Regions from separate parts of the Paenibacillus sp. WC2504 genome, predicted to be linked through region 2. Evidence: a T-box and tRNA genes for the amino acid it is inferred to sense, from the RefSeq annotation. Region 2 holds a T-box; the other holds one or more tRNA genes.
What was found. The T-box of region 2 lies ahead of tyrS (tyrosine--tRNA ligase). A T-box ahead of a tRNA ligase gene usually reads a tRNA of that ligase, here a tRNA-Tyr.

Region 1: it encodes a tRNA-Tyr, which carries the amino acid that the T-box ahead of tyrS (tyrosine--tRNA ligase) is inferred to sense. The anticodon was not compared.

What each region holds. Positions count from the first base shown of each region.
Region 1 is NZ_JBQZFH010000001.1:8,020,211-8,026,774, reverse strand. It holds rRNA gene ACUN27_RS36760 (23S ribosomal RNA) at 1-1,516, shown strand, start outside; tRNA gene ACUN27_RS36755 (tRNA-Ser) at 1,634-1,725, shown strand; tRNA gene ACUN27_RS36750 (tRNA-Met) at 1,755-1,831, shown strand; tRNA gene ACUN27_RS36745 (tRNA-Val) at 1,848-1,923, shown strand; tRNA gene ACUN27_RS36740 (tRNA-Thr) at 1,995-2,070, shown strand; tRNA gene ACUN27_RS36735 (tRNA-Asp) at 2,098-2,174, shown strand; tRNA gene ACUN27_RS36730 (tRNA-Phe) at 2,220-2,292, shown strand; tRNA gene ACUN27_RS36725 (tRNA-Tyr) at 2,340-2,421, shown strand; tRNA gene ACUN27_RS36720 (tRNA-Lys) at 2,431-2,503, shown strand; gene ACUN27_RS36715 (MTH1187 family thiamine-binding protein) at 2,613-2,915, opposite strand; gene ACUN27_RS36710 (GMC family oxidoreductase) at 3,010-4,572, opposite strand; gene ACUN27_RS36705 (gluconate 2-dehydrogenase subunit 3 family protein) at 4,569-5,165, opposite strand; gene ACUN27_RS36700 (hypothetical protein) at 5,172-5,564, opposite strand; gene ACUN27_RS36695 (C40 family peptidase) at 5,800-6,564, shown strand, end outside.
Region 2 is NZ_JBQZFH010000001.1:6,887,045-6,897,120, reverse strand. It holds gene ACUN27_RS31160 (glycosyltransferase family 39 protein) at 1-458, shown strand, start outside; gene ssuE (NADPH-dependent FMN reductase) at 618-1,160, shown strand; gene ACUN27_RS31150 (PH domain-containing protein) at 1,262-1,639, shown strand; gene ACUN27_RS31145 (5'-3' exonuclease) at 1,757-2,635, shown strand; gene ACUN27_RS31140 (helix-turn-helix transcriptional regulator) at 2,767-3,615, opposite strand; gene ACUN27_RS31135 (tagaturonate epimerase family protein) at 3,793-5,277, shown strand; gene ACUN27_RS31130 (hypothetical protein) at 5,332-5,640, opposite strand; gene ACUN27_RS31125 (DUF3055 domain-containing protein) at 5,699-5,992, opposite strand; gene ACUN27_RS31120 (HRDC domain-containing protein) at 6,189-7,202, shown strand; T-box leader at 7,265-7,527, shown strand; gene tyrS (tyrosine--tRNA ligase) at 7,584-8,846, shown strand; gene corA (magnesium/cobalt transporter CorA) at 8,904-9,839, opposite strand.

The DNA.
Region 1 (6,564 bases), 1.1 Mb from region 2:
GGCGTAGTCGATGGACAACAGGTGGAAATTCCTGTACCACCGTAGCCGTTATGAGCGATGGAGTGACGCAGAAGGATAGTGACGCGAGCTGATGGATGCTCGTCCAAGCAGTGAGGCTGGTTAGTAGGCAAATCCGCTAACCGTAAGGCTGGGCTGTGATGGGGAGGGAAACTTTAAGTACCGAAGGTCATGATTTCACACTGCCAAGAAAAGCTTCTAGCCAGGCGAAGGTGCCCGTACCGCAAACCGACACAGGTGGGTGAGAAGAGAATTCTAAGGCGCGCGGAAGAACTCTCGTTAAGGAACTCGGCAAAATGACCCCGTAACTTCGGGAGAAGGGGTGCCTCGGTAGGGTGAATAGCCCGAGGGGGCCGCAGTGAAAAGGCCCAAGCGACTGTTTAGCAAAAACACAGGTCTGTGCGAAGCCGCAAGGCGAAGTATACGGGCTGACGCCTGCCCGGTGCTGGAAGGTTAAGAGGAGTGGTTAGGGGGTAACCCCGAAGCTATGAATTGAAGCCCCAGTAAACGGCGGCCGTAACTATAACGGTCCTAAGGTAGCGAAATTCCTTGTCAGGTAAATTCTGACCCGCACGAATGGCGTAACGACTTGGGCGCTGTCTCAACGAGAGATCCGGTGAAATTTTAATACCTGTGAAGATGCAGGTTACCCGCGACAAGACGGAAAGACCCCATGGAGCTTTACTGCAGCTTGATATTGGACTTTGGTACGATCTGTACAGGATAGGTGGGAGCCTTAGAAGCCTGAGCGCCAGCTTGGGTGGAGGCGCCGTTGGGATACCACCCTGATCGTATCGGAGTTCTAACCTGGTACCGTGATCCGGTATGGGGACAGTGTCAGGTGGGCAGTTTGACTGGGGCGGTCGCCTCCTAAAATGTAACGGAGGCGTTTAAAGGTTCCCTCAGAATGGTTGGAAATCATTCGCAGAGTGCAAAGGCATAAGGGAGCTTGACTGCGAGACCTACAAGTCGAGCAGGGACGAAAGTCGGACTTAGTGATCCGGTGGTACCGAATGGAAGGGCCATCGCTCAACGGATAAAAGCTACCCTGGGGATAACAGGCTTATCTCCCCCAAGAGTCCACATCGACGGGGAGGTTTGGCACCTCGATGTCGGCTCATCGCATCCTGGGGCTGAAGTAGGTCCCAAGGGTTGGGCTGTTCGCCCATTAAAGCGGTACGCGAGCTGGGTTCAGAACGTCGTGAGACAGTTCGGTCCCTATCTGTCGCGGGCGTAGGAAATTTGAGAGGAGCTGTCCTTAGTACGAGAGGACCGGGATGGACGTACCGCTGGTGTACCAGTTGTCTCGCCAGAGGCACCGCTGGGTAGCTATGTACGGAGGGGATAAGCGCTGAAAGCATCTAAGCGCGAAGCCCCCCTCAAGATGAGATTTCCCAGTATGTAAGACCCCTTGTAGACGACGAGGTTGATAGGTTCGAGGTGGAAGTGCGGCAACGTATGCAGCTGACGAATACTAATCGGTCGAGGGCTTAACCTAATATAGGGATCTTTAATCGAAGATTAAAGTCTCTCTGCTTGAAACCTATAGTTGTAACTTTACAAACGTTTCGTATCTAGTTTTCAGGGAATAATAATTCCTGAGTATATATGTCTTGGAGAGATACCCAAGTGGCTATAAGGGGACCCTCTGCTAAGGGGTTAGACTGCGTAAGTGGTGCGAGGGTTCGAATCCCTCTCTCTCCGCCAGTTCCAAACATATATAACACCTTTTATGTGGCGGCGTAGCTCAGCTGGCTAGAGCGTACGGTTCATACCCGTAAGGTCGGGGGTTCGAGCCCCTCTGCCGCTACCATAAAACCATTCCAGATGGAGGCTTAGCTCAGCTGGGAGAGCATCTGCCTTACAAGCAGAGGGTCGGCGGTTCGATCCCGTCAGCCTCCACCACTTTACCCCAAAAAGTGAAGTGTTTCCAAGATGGAGTTTCCGATTACTTTTCGGGGGCCTCGAAACTATATGCCGTTGTAGCGCAACTGGTAGAGCAACTGACTTGTAATCAGTAGGTTGGGGGTTCAAGTCCTCTCGACGGCACCATTTAGTTGGTGCAAATTGAATTGTCATGGAGCCGTGGTGTAGAGGCCTAACATGCCTGCCTGTCACGCAGGAGACCGCGGGTTCGAATCCCGTCGGCTCCGCCATTCATCTTTTTTAATGAATGGGACAAACTAAAAAGAAGTACATAAGGCTCGGTAGCTCAGTCGGTAGAGCAGAGGACTGAAAATCCTCGTGTCGGCGGTTCGATTCCGTCCCGAGCCATTGAGATGGTTGTGCTGCTACAACGCAGCACGGTTATCTCGCAATCTGGAGGCTTAGTGAAGTGGCTAAACACGGCAGACTGTAAATCTGCTCTCTCCGAGTTCGGTGGTTCGAATCCATCAGCCTCCATTTCCCTAAGAGCCATTAGCTCAGTTGGTAGAGCACCTGACTTTTAATCAGGGTGTCGTAGGTTCGAGTCCTACATGGCTCACTTTTATAAGTAAAAACACAAGGCCGCGAGGGTCTTTTTTTGTTTTTATTATTTTGATTTCTATAAACGCCTTTAATACAAAAAAGCATCCCAACGAGGGATGCTCTTTTTATTTCAATTTTTCTGCAACCGACTGCATTTTTTGAGACATAGAGGCCGCTTTATCACGGCGATCGTCGATTTTAATGGAGGTGGATACACGCTGTGCGCCATTCGTAAAGGGAACCTCATGCACAGCGCGAATGACCTCCAGAATTCGATCTAAGGAGCCTTCTAGAATAGTTCCCATGGGTGTCATCTCGAACGTAATATCCGTGTGCTTTTCTAGTTCTTTGTGAAGATCAGCCACATATCCGCTAAGGCTTGTAGTTGCTGTCCCGATTGGGATAATCGTAAATTCTGCAATAGCCATGTATGTTGAAACCTCTCCTTTCCTCTTGCCTGCTATGCTCTATTGTAGATGTTGGAATATAGGAGATGCAACTAAACGCTAGAGCACCGCTGCCTTAAATGCTAGCAAGTTCAATAATATAATCCGCAGTCCTTGCAGCAAGAGCCATAACCGTATTGGTCGGATTACAGCCGCTTGAGGTCACGAACAGACTCGCATCGCAGATGAAAAGGTTCGGTATATCGTGACTCTGCCCGTATGTGTTGACGACAGATGTAGCAGGGTTATTTCCCATACGGCATCCCCCCATGAAATGCTGCGTATCCGGTACAACGAAGGCAATTTCTCCTCCAGCCGCTTTGAGGATCAGCTGCATATTGTCAACGGCGTGATCGATGAGTTTGCGATCATTATCTCCGTAATTAAAGGTAACAGCGGCACGTGGCATGCCGTAGTCATCTTTTTCGTCAGATAAGGAGATATGGTTATCCCACTGTGGAAGAACCTCTCCAACCATCGTTAACCGCCCATAGTGATTGTAGTTAAGCATAGCTTGTCTTAGCCCTGATCCCCAAAGAGGATCTTGCGTCGATTTGCTGATCCCATCGGCCATATCTATAGGTCTGGAACCGTGAGAATGAATTGTATAGCCGCGAGCATAACCACGCCGAGGATCTGTCTCATAGAAATCCTGAGTAGATGCTAGCACTGGAGTGCCTTTGTATAAACGAACCTCCTGCTCAAATTTGGCATACACATCGTTGCTGCTATGCGTCATAATAGCACGGCCAACCCATCCGCTAGAATTAGCTAGACCGTCAGGAAATAGTGGCGACGCTGAATGAAGCAGCAGACGAGGCGTTTCGACGGCATGTGCGCATACAATAACCGTTTTGGCACGCTGCCGGTACTCCGTTCCCTGATGGACAAAGAGCACACCGCTGGCATGACCGTTTGCGTCAACTTCAATCTGAGTGACCATGCAATCGGGGAGAACCTCTGCCCCAGCTTTCACAGCTTTGGGGATATGAACGGTCAAGGTGCTGAATTTGGCATTCGGCATGCAGCCCTGGATGCAGAAACCGCGGTTGATGCAGGGAGGACGACCATCATAGGGAGCAGATAGAATGGCAAGCGGAGTAACAGCGGATTGAATGCCGAGTGCTTCACAGCCTTTTTGAAACAGGTAGGCGTTAGGACTTAAGGGGTCTCGTTCCGGATAGGGATAAGGCCCCCGAAAGTTGCCCCATGGAAAATGTTTAGGTCCGGAAACGGCAATTTCTTTTTCAATCCGATTATAGTAAGGTTCAAGATCTTTGTAATGAATGGGCCAGTCTTCTCCTACACCATCGATGGATTTGGTTTTGAAATCAGATTCATGAAATCGTAAGAAAACGCCCGTGAAGTTTTGCGTTCCCCCGCCGACTCCCCGTCCCGAATTAGAGTAACCCATGCCTAGCGGAACGGTCCCGTCTACAAGGCGAGTATCTTCCCACCCTAACTGCCGCATGCTCAACTCGTCACTAGCAAAATTCTTCTGAGGATCTCGCCAAGGTCCGGCATCCAAAACAACGACACTGAGACCGGCTTCGCTCAGTTCTTTGGCCAGAACGCCGCCAGCGGCGCCTGCTCCAACGATTAAGATATCAACTTCGTCTTGCTCGTATCTCCTCTTCATTGCTCCTTCACAGCCTCCCAAGGGTCAAGTTGGCCTGTTTCTGCGCGCACATAACCACGCGGATAGGCAGGACCGCCAAACCCGATCTCCGACCATACCAAAGGATGAGAATAATAAGCCTCGACACTGAGCTTCAGCAGTTTTTGAAACAAAGCTTTCTGCGGGACGCCTTCCCAATTTTCTGTCAGAGGGTAACTGTCGCTGCTGATTTGCAGCATAATGTGTCGCTGAGACGTCTCATCTAGTTGAAAAAAAGGTTTGCTGCTATCAATCCAGCCAGTCTCATCAATAGCTTTAAGCCCTTGACGTAAAAGCGTGCGCAAAGGGGGGACATTCATTTTTCGCTGCCCCTCACCTTTGTCCTGTGTGAGAACCTCGTCGATATGACAAAGGACGTACTGAATGATTTCTCCCCTATTATCATCCATAAGCAGCGAGCACCAAGCCCGCAATGTTTCTGCCTCTACATGTGTGAGGAACTGATACATGGTTTCACGCTGTAAACGTGCATTTACAATATTCCGAGTGTTGGCATCCCATTCCTTTTGCTCATCCATGACGTTATAAGTCGGATAATAGCTATGATTTGTCATCGTCAATCAACCTCCATAAATGGCAGTAAGTCCAAGAATACTTAGAAAAGAAAATAGTAGAGGCATCAGCACCGGCGGTCCTGTGAGAAAGTTTCGTAAAGCAAAGCCGCCTACTCTTTTACGTACACCACTTAGATGAAAAGCAAAGCCGATTAATCCTTGAAGGACCCCAAGCCAAAAGATGAGATGCACAGCCGTATACCAACCATGGCGATTGACAAGCGTACACAGAATGGAGACAAAACTGATAAGAAAAGACAGAATGACTGGACTCCACATTATTTTCTTATGAAAGTTTTGACGATAGTGCGATAAAGTCACTTGGATCCATAAGAGTAGATAGGCGACCCCAATCAAGAGAATAATGACTCGGTCCAAAGACCATTGCGTCCAAACCATATGTAGTACCTCCCTATAGGACGAATATCCCTTGTACAATTATTTCCAAAAAAACGAAGTTTATGAGCACGCTGTCCTTAATGACGCACGGATGAAAGATTTGTTAGCATTACCAATCATGTGTGTGTAAGGAAACATTTTAGGAATGAAAGTCTTTTCATAGACATGGTAATCTTGTACTAGATTAAATGGACTTTTCCATATCTACTAACAAATACGTACTGGAGGATTTAAGATGATAAAGATTCTTGCAAGACGCACAGTTGGGATAACGGCAGCGGTAACGTTTGCACTCTCAGCAACAACAGCTATTTCCGCATACGCCGCTAATGATGATATGGATGCAGTTTCACTAGCGAAGAAAATGGTAGGAGTCGATTATTCCAAAGGTAGCGAAACGCCTGGTGCGGGGTTTGATTCCTCGGGCTTGATTTATTATGTCTACCAAACGCTGGATTACTCGATTCCAAGAACGCTTGCGGATCAATTTAAAATGAATAAAAAGACAATCACGGATATGTCCAAAGCGGAACCAGGTGACGTCTTGTTCTTTGGCAGTGGTAAGAATCCATCATTTGCTGGGATCTATGTCGGTCAAGGGAAAATGGTTATGTCTTCCCAGAGCAAAGACGAAGTCGTCACTCGTAGTGTAAATGACTATAAGAGCAGTTTCATTGGCGGGAAAAGTCTTCTTTCCTCCAAGGATCGGTTGAAAGCTGAGCTTATTTTGACTGCTCAGAAATACTTGGGTACACCATACGTTTTTGGTGCGAAATATGGACAAACCAAAACGATGGATTGCTCGTCGTTTGTGAAAACCGTGTTTGCTGAGTACGACATCACGCTACCGCGGGTATCTCGCGATCAAGCGAAAGAAGGTAAGTTTGTCAGCAAAAGCGATTTGCAGACCGGCGACTTAGTTTTCTTTACAACTGTGGATTCAGGTAAAAATATTGGACATGTCGGGATTTATGTAGGTGATGGCATGATGATCCATACG
Region 2 (10,076 bases):
AGTGGCCGATGATGCTGCGCCCGATCTGGTATTATCAAGCCAAGTTTATGCCGCAGGGCATGTTGTCGAGCATCGTCTCGTTCGGAAATCCGCTGGTTTGGTGGCCTGGCTTTATCGCGGTCATCTGCTCGTTCTATGTGGCTGTGAAGAGGAAAGATAAGCTGCTGCGCATGCTGTTAATCGCTTATTGTTCCCAATACTTGCCATGGATGCTGGTGCCGAGGCTCACTTTTATTTATCACTATTTTGCCATGGTGCCGTTCCTGGTGCTCATTCTGACCTACTATATCAAAGATTATTTGGAAGAAGGTCCGCTTCATAAAAGAAGATGGGTTTACGGTTATTTACTAGGAGTATTCGTCTTGTTTGCTCTGTTCTATCCGATTCTTTCAGGGATGATGATTCCATCGAGGTATTCCTTCTTCCTCCGGTGGCTGCCGGGCTGGAACTTCTTTTAAGAAAAGTGGTTGACGTGCCTGACAGGCGATGGTAAGATAATCCCAAGCAAAATACTATGAATTAAAAGTCGACCGAACAACAGGAGACTCCGACCTTACATTGAACAATGGAAGCGGGGTTTCTTTTTTATCCAAAAACCATAATGGAGTGTGAACGAAATGGCGAAGGTAGTCATTATCTCAGGAAGTCCAACCCCCACATCCCGATTACACGGGGTTATTGAAGTAGCGAAGAATGAATTGGTGCAAGCGGGTCTTACCGTAGACTGGATCAAAGTGCGCGATATCCCTGCAGAAGACTTGCTGTACGCCAAATTTGACAGCGAAGCCATTGTGAGCGCGAACGCGCTTGTTGCTGCAGCAGATGCCGTTTTTGTAGCTACGCCTGTTTACAAAGCCTCCTATACCGGTGTGCTAAAAGCATTCCTTGACCTGCTCCCGCAAAAGGGGCTGGAGCGTAAAATTGTGCTCCCTTTAGCCGTAGGCGGTACGCTATCTCACTTGCTCGCCATCGATTACGCGCTTAAACCGGTGCTGTCCGCATTGGGCGCACAAAATATTTTGCAAGGTGTGTATGTGCTTGATAAACAGGTGACTTGGGGCGAACAAGGACAAGCCATTCTAGAGGATGAAATTTCTACTCGGTTACATGAGTCCGTCACGCAGTTTATCCAAGAAATTAACTGGCATACCAGTCGCTAAATTGGCATACAGATGACATAACCCGCCATTAGTATTCACTTGCTGATGGCGGGTTTTGTGTGGCTGCATTTAGATAGACAGCTGTTCAAGGAGGAGAAGCAATGGGTTTATTTGATGGTTTAATGGGGAACGCCTCGGAGCTTAATCTGGCGGATGTGAATAAGGAATTTGCTCATGTGTTGGCAAGTTCAGAAACGATCGAAAAAGCGTATAAACTGATCCGTGATCTTTTTATTTTTACCAACAAAAGGCTAATATTAGTAGATAAACAAGGATTGTCGGGCAAGAAAATGGAGCTTCACTCGATTCCTTATAAAAGCATTACCCATTTCAGTATTGAGACAGCAGGTACTTTTGATCTCGATGCAGAAATGAAGATATGGATCAGCAGCACACATACGCCGATTGAAAAAAAGTTTAACAAAAGCTTAAACATATACGAACTTCAGAGCGTACTAGCTGAGTACGTTTTGAAATAAATGAGGGAACATAGTGTTTGAATCGCCATTGGTAACTTTTACTGATGGTGGTTTTTTGTGCCGGGGAGAGCGCTGTCGTGCTATACTGAACATATATTTATTTGGATAGGAGCGATTATGTTGTCAGAGAATTCATCGGGTTCCGTGCTGCTAGTTGACGGGATGGCGTTATTATTTCGCGGTTATTACGCCACTTCATCGAGCGGTTATATTATGAAAACAGAAAACGGTGTGCCGATTAATGGCGTATACGGTTTTCTGAAATATTTACTTGATGCGATTCAAACCTTTAAGCCTTCTCACGTGGTGTGCTGCTGGGATATGGGGAGTAAAACGTTCCGTACGGAGAAATTTGAAGCATACAAAGCGAATCGCGGGCCTGCCCCGGAGGAGTTAATTCCACAATTCGATTTGGTAAAAGAAGTGACGGCCAGCTTTAACATCCCGAATATTGGTGTTGTCGGTTACGAAGCTGACGATTGCATCGGAACACTGGCCCGTACATACAGCCCGCTGACGAAAGTTCAAATTTTGACCGGAGATCATGATATGCTCCAGCTTGTGAATGAGAGCACGGAAGTCATTATTATGAAAAAAGGGCACTCCAACTACATGGTTTATACCCTGGAAACATTGATGGAAGAGAAAAGTCTGACGCCTGCGCAGATTATTGATCTGAAAGGTCTAACCGGCGACACGGCGGATAACTACCCGGGCGTCAAAGGAATCGGGGAGAAAACAGCGACCAAGCTGCTGAACGAGTATCAGGATATTGGAGGCATTTTGGAAAATCTGGCTGCGCTGCCCAAAGGTGTTCGAGCCAAAATTGAAGCGGAGTTGGAGATGCTGCATCTATCGCGTGACTTGGCGACGATTCGTCTGGATGCGCCTGTTGCCTGTGCGCTTGAGGATTGCGGATGGGCGATGGAGCGGGAGAAAGTGATCGCGAAGTTCGAGGAAATTGCGTACAAAGGATTAATCAAGTTAATCGGTTAATATAAAATGGAGGGTGCCGAATAGAATTGGCATCCTCCTTTTTGCGCGTGCTAGCAAAAGCGAGCAAGCTGTTCAACGAGCAGCCCTAACGCTGCTTCTTATCGTTTTTGGCGAGAAATGAGCTACTTCTCTCAGAATTTCATCGCCGATTGCCGATAGCGGAGCGGCGTAGTTTTGGTAATCTGCCGAAAGACACGGCCGAACTGGACTAAGGAGCCGAAGCCGACCTGTTCAGCAATCATGATTACTTTCAGTTTGGTCTCTGTGAGCAGCCTTTGCGCTTCCTGGACACGAACAAGATTGATATATTCGACAAGTGAAAATCCGGTGATCTCCTTGAACATACGGCTTAAATACGCCGGGCTGATTTCAAATCTTTCCGCTAGCTCTTCCAATCGCAGAAGCTCGGCAAAATGGGTGTTAATGTAACGCACAATCGTCGATATTTTCCGATGTAAAGGAGAGACATGCTCCGGTGATGTGACCGGATGCTGGCGAATAAAACGTGTAGTGAACAGCAGCAGCTCGATCAGAAAATGACGCAAAGCGAAGGTTTGTCCGAGCTGAGGTTCTTTTGCTTCATGAATCATTTTGCCGAGAATGTCTTCGACAAAACGACGTGTCGGGAGATCGAGCCTGAGCACCGGCGCAGTATGCGTGAAGGCATCGAGCAGGAAAGGAGCATCGGATCTCATGCTCTCCAGGAAGTGATCGCTGAAATTCATCACGACACGCGCATGCCCAAGCTTATCGGAGTCCGAAGTAGCGTGAAGCTCGCGCCGATTAATGAGCACCAGGTCTCCCGGAAGGATGAGATACGAGCGGTCCCGAATGAAATACATGCGCTCACCTTCGTACAAATAATAGAGCTCATACATATCATGCATGTGCTGTGTTCTCTCGAACGATCCATGACGATGAATATGTTGAATATAAAATGGGCCTTCATCCTCATTGCCGAAGGTGACGGTGCTGGGCATCAGAGTACTCCTTTTGTTCAAGTTGTTGTAATGGAAGTATAACATAAGCGCAGTGAAAAATATGAATAGTTTTCCTTGAAAATAGGAATAGATGAAGAGAAAACGCTCCTAACTTGCGATATGATTAAGCTATAAGAAAATAGCAAACGTTTGCAAAATAAGGGAGGAACACACAAAATGAAAGAGCTTATAGACGCAATCAAATCAGGAAATACATCAACGTTATCAGCGCCAGGCGTTAAAGTATATGGTTCATCTTTAACACAAATTGGAAATACTTCGCTTGTTATGGTACGTACGGAGGCTGGAAAGCGGCTGGTTGCGGTTGGTGAGAGCGATTTGTACAACCAATTAAACGGAGAAGTTGTTGATGGCGCGAAAGTGGCTCCATTAACGCACGAGAACCGTTTGACACTGAATCAATTCTTGCCTTATACGGCCCCGCAAGCATTTGGCACGCAGGTGGCTACGATGGGTCTGGGTGATCGCCTTGGTATTGCAAGCCCTGGACATATTCAAACGATTCGCGGCAGAGATATCCGTCCCGTGTTGGCACAGCAAAGTATTCGTGAGCTTGCGCTTACAGGCAGAACGTATGAGGATGTTTTGGACGCGGCTGCTTATGCGGTTTTCCAAGAAGGCTACAAAGATGGCTATGGCGCAGACGGCGACCATTTGAAGAAAGAGGAAGACATCGAGTATGCACTGCGTCTTGGCTTTACGATGCTGACGCTCGATTGCTCGGAGAACATCGACAACACGATTGAAACATTGTCCGCAGATGAGGTCGCAGTTAAATATGCAGCTTTGCCAGCCGGTTTGCGTGAGCACTATGAGAAACGTTACTTGGAGACGCCTGCTGATGTACCAGGTGCAGCACTTAACTACACGCGTGAAGCGCTCCAAAAAGATGTGCTGATCTACGACGCAGCCATTAATTTCATGGAAGCTATTTACCGCAAATATATCGCAACGCTGGATCGTGCGGTTGATTTTGAAATTTCGATTGATGAGACGGCTACACCGACATCGCCTGAAGCCCACTACTTGGTAGCGAACGAGCTTCGTGACCGTGGGGTTACGATTTTCAGCATGGCGCCGCGCTTCTGCGGGGAATTCCAAAAAGGGATCGACTACATTGGCGATATCGCGCAATTTGAGCGTGAGCTGGCGAGCCATGCGGCGATTGCCGTACATTTTGAATACAAGCTGAGCATTCATTCCGGTAGCGACAAGTTCAGTGTGTTCCCACTAATCGGGCAATACACGAAAGGTTTGTTCCATATCAAAACGGCAGGTACAAATTGGCTCGAAGCGGTACGTGTTGTAGCAAAAGTAAACCCATCCCTGTATCGCCGCATGCATCAATTTGCTTTGGATCATTTTACAGAAGCGACAGCTTATTACCACGTGACGACGGACATCGATGCCATCGTTCCTCTTGCTGAAGTCGCGGATGCCGATCTGCCAAACTACATGGAAGAAAACAATGCGCGCCAATTGCTGCACATCACATACGGCCTGCTGCTGCAAGCAAAAAATGCCGATGGCAGCAAGCAATTTGCTGAAGAATTCTTCCGTACGATGACGGAGCAGGAAGACGTCTTCGCTGAAGGTTTGCGTCATCATATTGGTAGACATTTGGAGCTGCTCGGTAAATAATTAAAAAAGAGGCAATCCTCAAGCGCTTTGATCTGCTTGAAGATTGCCTCTTTCTTATTCTTGATTCGAAGGTTCATTCCGGTTATCATCTGCGCCAGGATAGTCCCGTTTGAGGCCTTCATGCAGCTCGTGATTTTCATAGGAAAACCGGTTCGGCGGGCGCTGATCTTTTCGCCAAGGCGTGCTTTTGCCCAGCGATTCCGTGTTTAGGCTTGTGCCATAAGGGCCTTCGGGAAATTCCTCAGGAATCAGGTCGTTTCGCTGAGATTCGACCGTCTCCAAATCGGTGTATACATCTCGCTGCTCGGGTATGAACCCCTTTGTTTCGGTATACTTATCTTTCGCGGATTCTTCAACACTCATGGAAAATGCCTCCTCATCTGGGTTGCGCATGCTTTTTCCAGTGTCCCCCGCTGATCCGTTAAATATCCGTGAAATGAATGGAACCGATAATTTGGGATAAAAATTCATTCAGTTCCAGTGCTTGCTCTTCATTGAGCTTGAATACGTACTCCAGGTATCCCTCTTCGGCCAAGTCATCCGGACCAATTACCGCACTGCGTCCTGATTGTAAGTCAATCACAAGCTTTTTGCCGTAATAACGGGTTGTAGTCATGATTGCAAGGTCAAAACGGTGCAGCGCATTGCCGACGAAGCATACAAAACGCGTTGTCGTCTCTTCTTGATGGTCGTATAAAAAGTCATAATCAGACATAAGGGCCCTCTTTTCATTCTGGTATGTCTTTCATTATAACCGAAATAGGCTTGTCAACAAAACATAGGTTGCGTCCATCTTACAAACATGGTATGATTTGGATATTAGAAAAAGGGAAGCACCTTTTCAGCCTAGCTGAAGAGGTGCTTTTTCGTTTTTCTTACCCTATTTTCGTAAACGTTTGGAGGAGGTAAGTATGAACATTGTTTTTTTAAACACATTGGAGAAAGAAACGGGGGATCATCGCGTATTATCAGCACAGGTGTCGATTGCTGAAGAGCAGGGCGTGTGGAATGTGTTCTGGAACGAGCCCGACAGCACGGGCAAGCCGCAGCAAGCACAGTGGTACCAGGGGATGAGCTGGGATGAGATGCTAAGCATCTTCCGTCATGGTTTGCGCGAGAAGTTTCGCAGCGGCTTTCGTCCCATTGTGAGCTCGGAGCTGGAATCCGCCCAAGTGCTGTCTGGTAAAGCGAGAATGACGCAGATGCTGACTTATTATTGCGAAGAAAACCCAAGCGAAGAAGTGTACGAGCAGCTTCGTGCGTGGAGACGCGAACAAGCCTCGCGCGAAGGCAAAGCGCCGTATATTCTCGCCACGAACCGGGTGCTGCGCATAATATCTGTTTTCTTACCCCAAAGCAAGGAAGAACTTCAGCAAATACCCGGCTTTGGTGAGCAGAAGACCAATATGTATGCGGGGGATATTTTAAAGATTACCGCAGAATATACGCGCACGAACGGCTTTCCGTTAGATTGGGTTGCTAAGAGCGTCGATATCGTCAAGTTCGAGTCCTGGCTCCTTGCTCAGAAGGAGCAGAAGCTGCGTATGGAGCTGGACCGTGAGGTCAGCAAACGCAAGCTGCTCGAGATTACTGCCCGCGGAGGCAGCTTGGCTGATCTTCAAACCGATTTGACGATGCCGCGCAGAGAGCTCCTGCTGTGGGTAGAGGAACTTGACCGGGAAGGCTATGATATGGATCTGTTAGTGGAAGCAGAATTAGCTTCGGTCCCGGAGGAGGAACAGATCAAAGCATGGAACGCTTTTGAATCGGAAGGCGACCGTTATCTGAAACCGGTTCTTCAGCGTATGGGCGGTACGGAAGAACTGAAAGGCAAAGAACTCGACCGCGCTTATGAGTGGCTGCGATTGCTGCGATTGCGTTTTCGCAAGGAGAAGGAAAGCATGAGCGCACAAGCTGCAAGCTAGTATTGACAGAGCTTAGGCAGATATGATTAAATGGTCAATAATCTTAATAGCAATCAAAGCGATGACGAACTGGGGCTAACCCCTTAGTAGGAGTACTGCCGCTGCTGCAGAGAGTCGGTGGAAGGTGCAAACCGATGCAAGCATAGCTCCGAATTACCGTTCCGAGTTGGTTGAGGGAACATGCTCTGTTTGAGAGCATCAGTAGCTTATACCCGGCATTCGATGCCGTTACAATGACTAAGTGAAAGAGAAGGCTGCGAATGAGAGTCGCAGATGCTTCGCTTTAATTAGGGTGGTACCGCGAGACAACCGTCTCGTCCCTTTGTGGACGATTTGGTTGTCTTTTTGTTTTTTTTTATAACGATGAGGAGGGATTGCAAGATGACGGGGATCGAATTAACCGATGCACAAAGGCAGGAAGTCGAGCGCCAACTGCAAATCATTAAACGTGGTGCGGCTGAAATCATACCGGAAGATGCTCTGAAACAGAAAATTACCCGGGCAATTGTGACGGGGAAACCATTGAAAGTGAAATTGGGCTTAGATCCATCTGCGCCTGATATTCATATTGGGCACACGGTTGTCTTGCAAAAGCTTCGGCAATTTCAAGAGTTAGGCCATGAAGTTCAGCTGATCATTGGAGATTTCACGGGTCGAATTGGCGATCCAACGGGGAAGTCGGAAACGCGCAAGCAGCTGACAGAAGAGGATGTTCAGCATAATGCTCAAACGTACCAGACGCAGCTGTCCAAAATTTTGGATTTCACCAAAACAACCTTTTACTACAATTCTAGTTGGTTGGGTGAACTGAAATTTGATGATGTGCTGAAGCTTGCGGGTAAAGTAACGGTGGCGAGGATGCTGGAGCGGGACGATTTCGCCAAAAGATACGCGGCTAATCAACCGATTCATGTGCATGAATTTTTCTACCCGTTAATGCAAGGCTACGATTCCGTTTCACTTGAGACCGACATTGAGCTTGGCGGTACGGATCAGACATTTAATATTTTGATGGGACGCACGCTGCAAGGCGCCTATGAGGTGAAAGACGGCCAAGTGGCTATTCTGATGCCGCTGCTCGAAGGGCTGGATGGCACGCAGAAAATGAGCAAAAGCTTGAAAAATTACATCGGTATCGATGAGAACGCGAATGAAATTTTCGGCAAAACGATGTCGATTCCGGATTCGCTTATGCTGAAATATTATGAGTTAACGACTGCGATCTCAAGCGAGGCGCTTCAGGAGTTGAAAGAGGGACTGGAGGCGGGTTCCGTCCATCCAAGGGATGCCAAGATGAAGTTGGCGAAGGAATATGTGCGTATGTATCATGGTGCGGAACAAGCTCAAGAGGCTGAGCAGCATTTTATTACGGTCTTTCAGAAGCGGGCGCTGCCGGACGATATCGAAGAAATGCAGATCAGCGAGGAACTTCTCGAAGCTGGCCAGATCGCCATCATTAAGCTGCTTGTTTCTATGGGGCTGCAAGCTTCCAACGCAGAGGCAAGACGCAGCATTGAGCAAGGCGCAGTGAAAATTAATGAAACGAAAATGACGAATATCCATGAAACACTCCAGCCGCAGGACGGCGATATTGTTCAGGTAGGAAAACGAAAGTTTGTGAAAATTAAGCGGGTTTCGCCATAACCTAAAAAAGGGCCTCTTGTACAGCAATCCGCTGCTTCAAGAAGCCCTTCCTTTTATTTATAGCCATTCTTTTTTACGGAATAAAATATACATAGCAATACCTAACACACCCATAAACGCTAAGACGAACTCATCGCCGTGAGCGACATGGAGCCCTAGAATGTTATCAAAGTTCATTCCAAACACCCCTGTAATGAACGTCAGCGGCATGAAAATGGTTGTCAGCGCGGTAAATACCCGCATGATATCATTCGCGCGATTCGCCAGGCTGGACTGGTAAGCTTCTCGTAAGTTCCCCATCAAATCGCGGAGCGTATCGAATGTATCCACTATTTTGACGGCATTCTCATAAATGTCGCCAAAATATTTCTGGAGCTGGTGGTCGATCAGCCTGAGATCCTTCTTGCCGAGTGTACCGATCACATCACGTTGTGGAACAAGCACTTTTTTGAGCCAGAGAATTTCCGAACGAAGTCCGATGATCTCATTCAAGTGCGTTTTTTTGGTCGCTACCAGAATATCTTCTTCCAGCTTTTCAATCTTGGCCTCGATACGGTCACCAACCGCAACGTAGTTATCGACGACAAGATCGACTAGATGGTATAGGAAACGATCGGCGCTGTTGACCTCCTCTTCCCAGAGAAACGGCTTTAAAGCGCGAAGTTCATTGATTTTTTGTCTAGTAACGGTAATAATGACATGTTTGCTAAGAAATAGATTAAGTCCGCGAAGGAAAATCTCCTCATCATCAAAACGAATGCTATTTATCACGATAAAATAATGCGAATCATAAAATTCAATCTTAGGACGCTGCTCCTCTTCGCTCAAACAGTCCTCCACGGCCAAATCATGTAGATGGAATAAAGGTTGAAGAAGTTCTAAATCCTCGATCCCTGCATCGATCCAATAAAAGCCTTGTTCTGGAGGTGTTAGTGCGACAGACACGTCTTCGACCAATGTGAAAATGCCATTCTGAACCCACCGTGTTTTCATCTGATCCACCCCTTTGCATGGAATCAGCCGGTTACGTTCATCATGTGCGCGAGACTACGAATGATGGAATAACCGACTGCATTCCTACACTATAAAATTTACAAAACTTGCAGGTGCTACTCCTCGGTTCCCCGTCCAAACGTATGCCCCCCTTTTGCGTCCATGTCGAATAATACTTGTCTAGTATAACCCTTCATATACCCTGTTTCAAGCCAAAAAGTTTGGCGCAACAAGTAA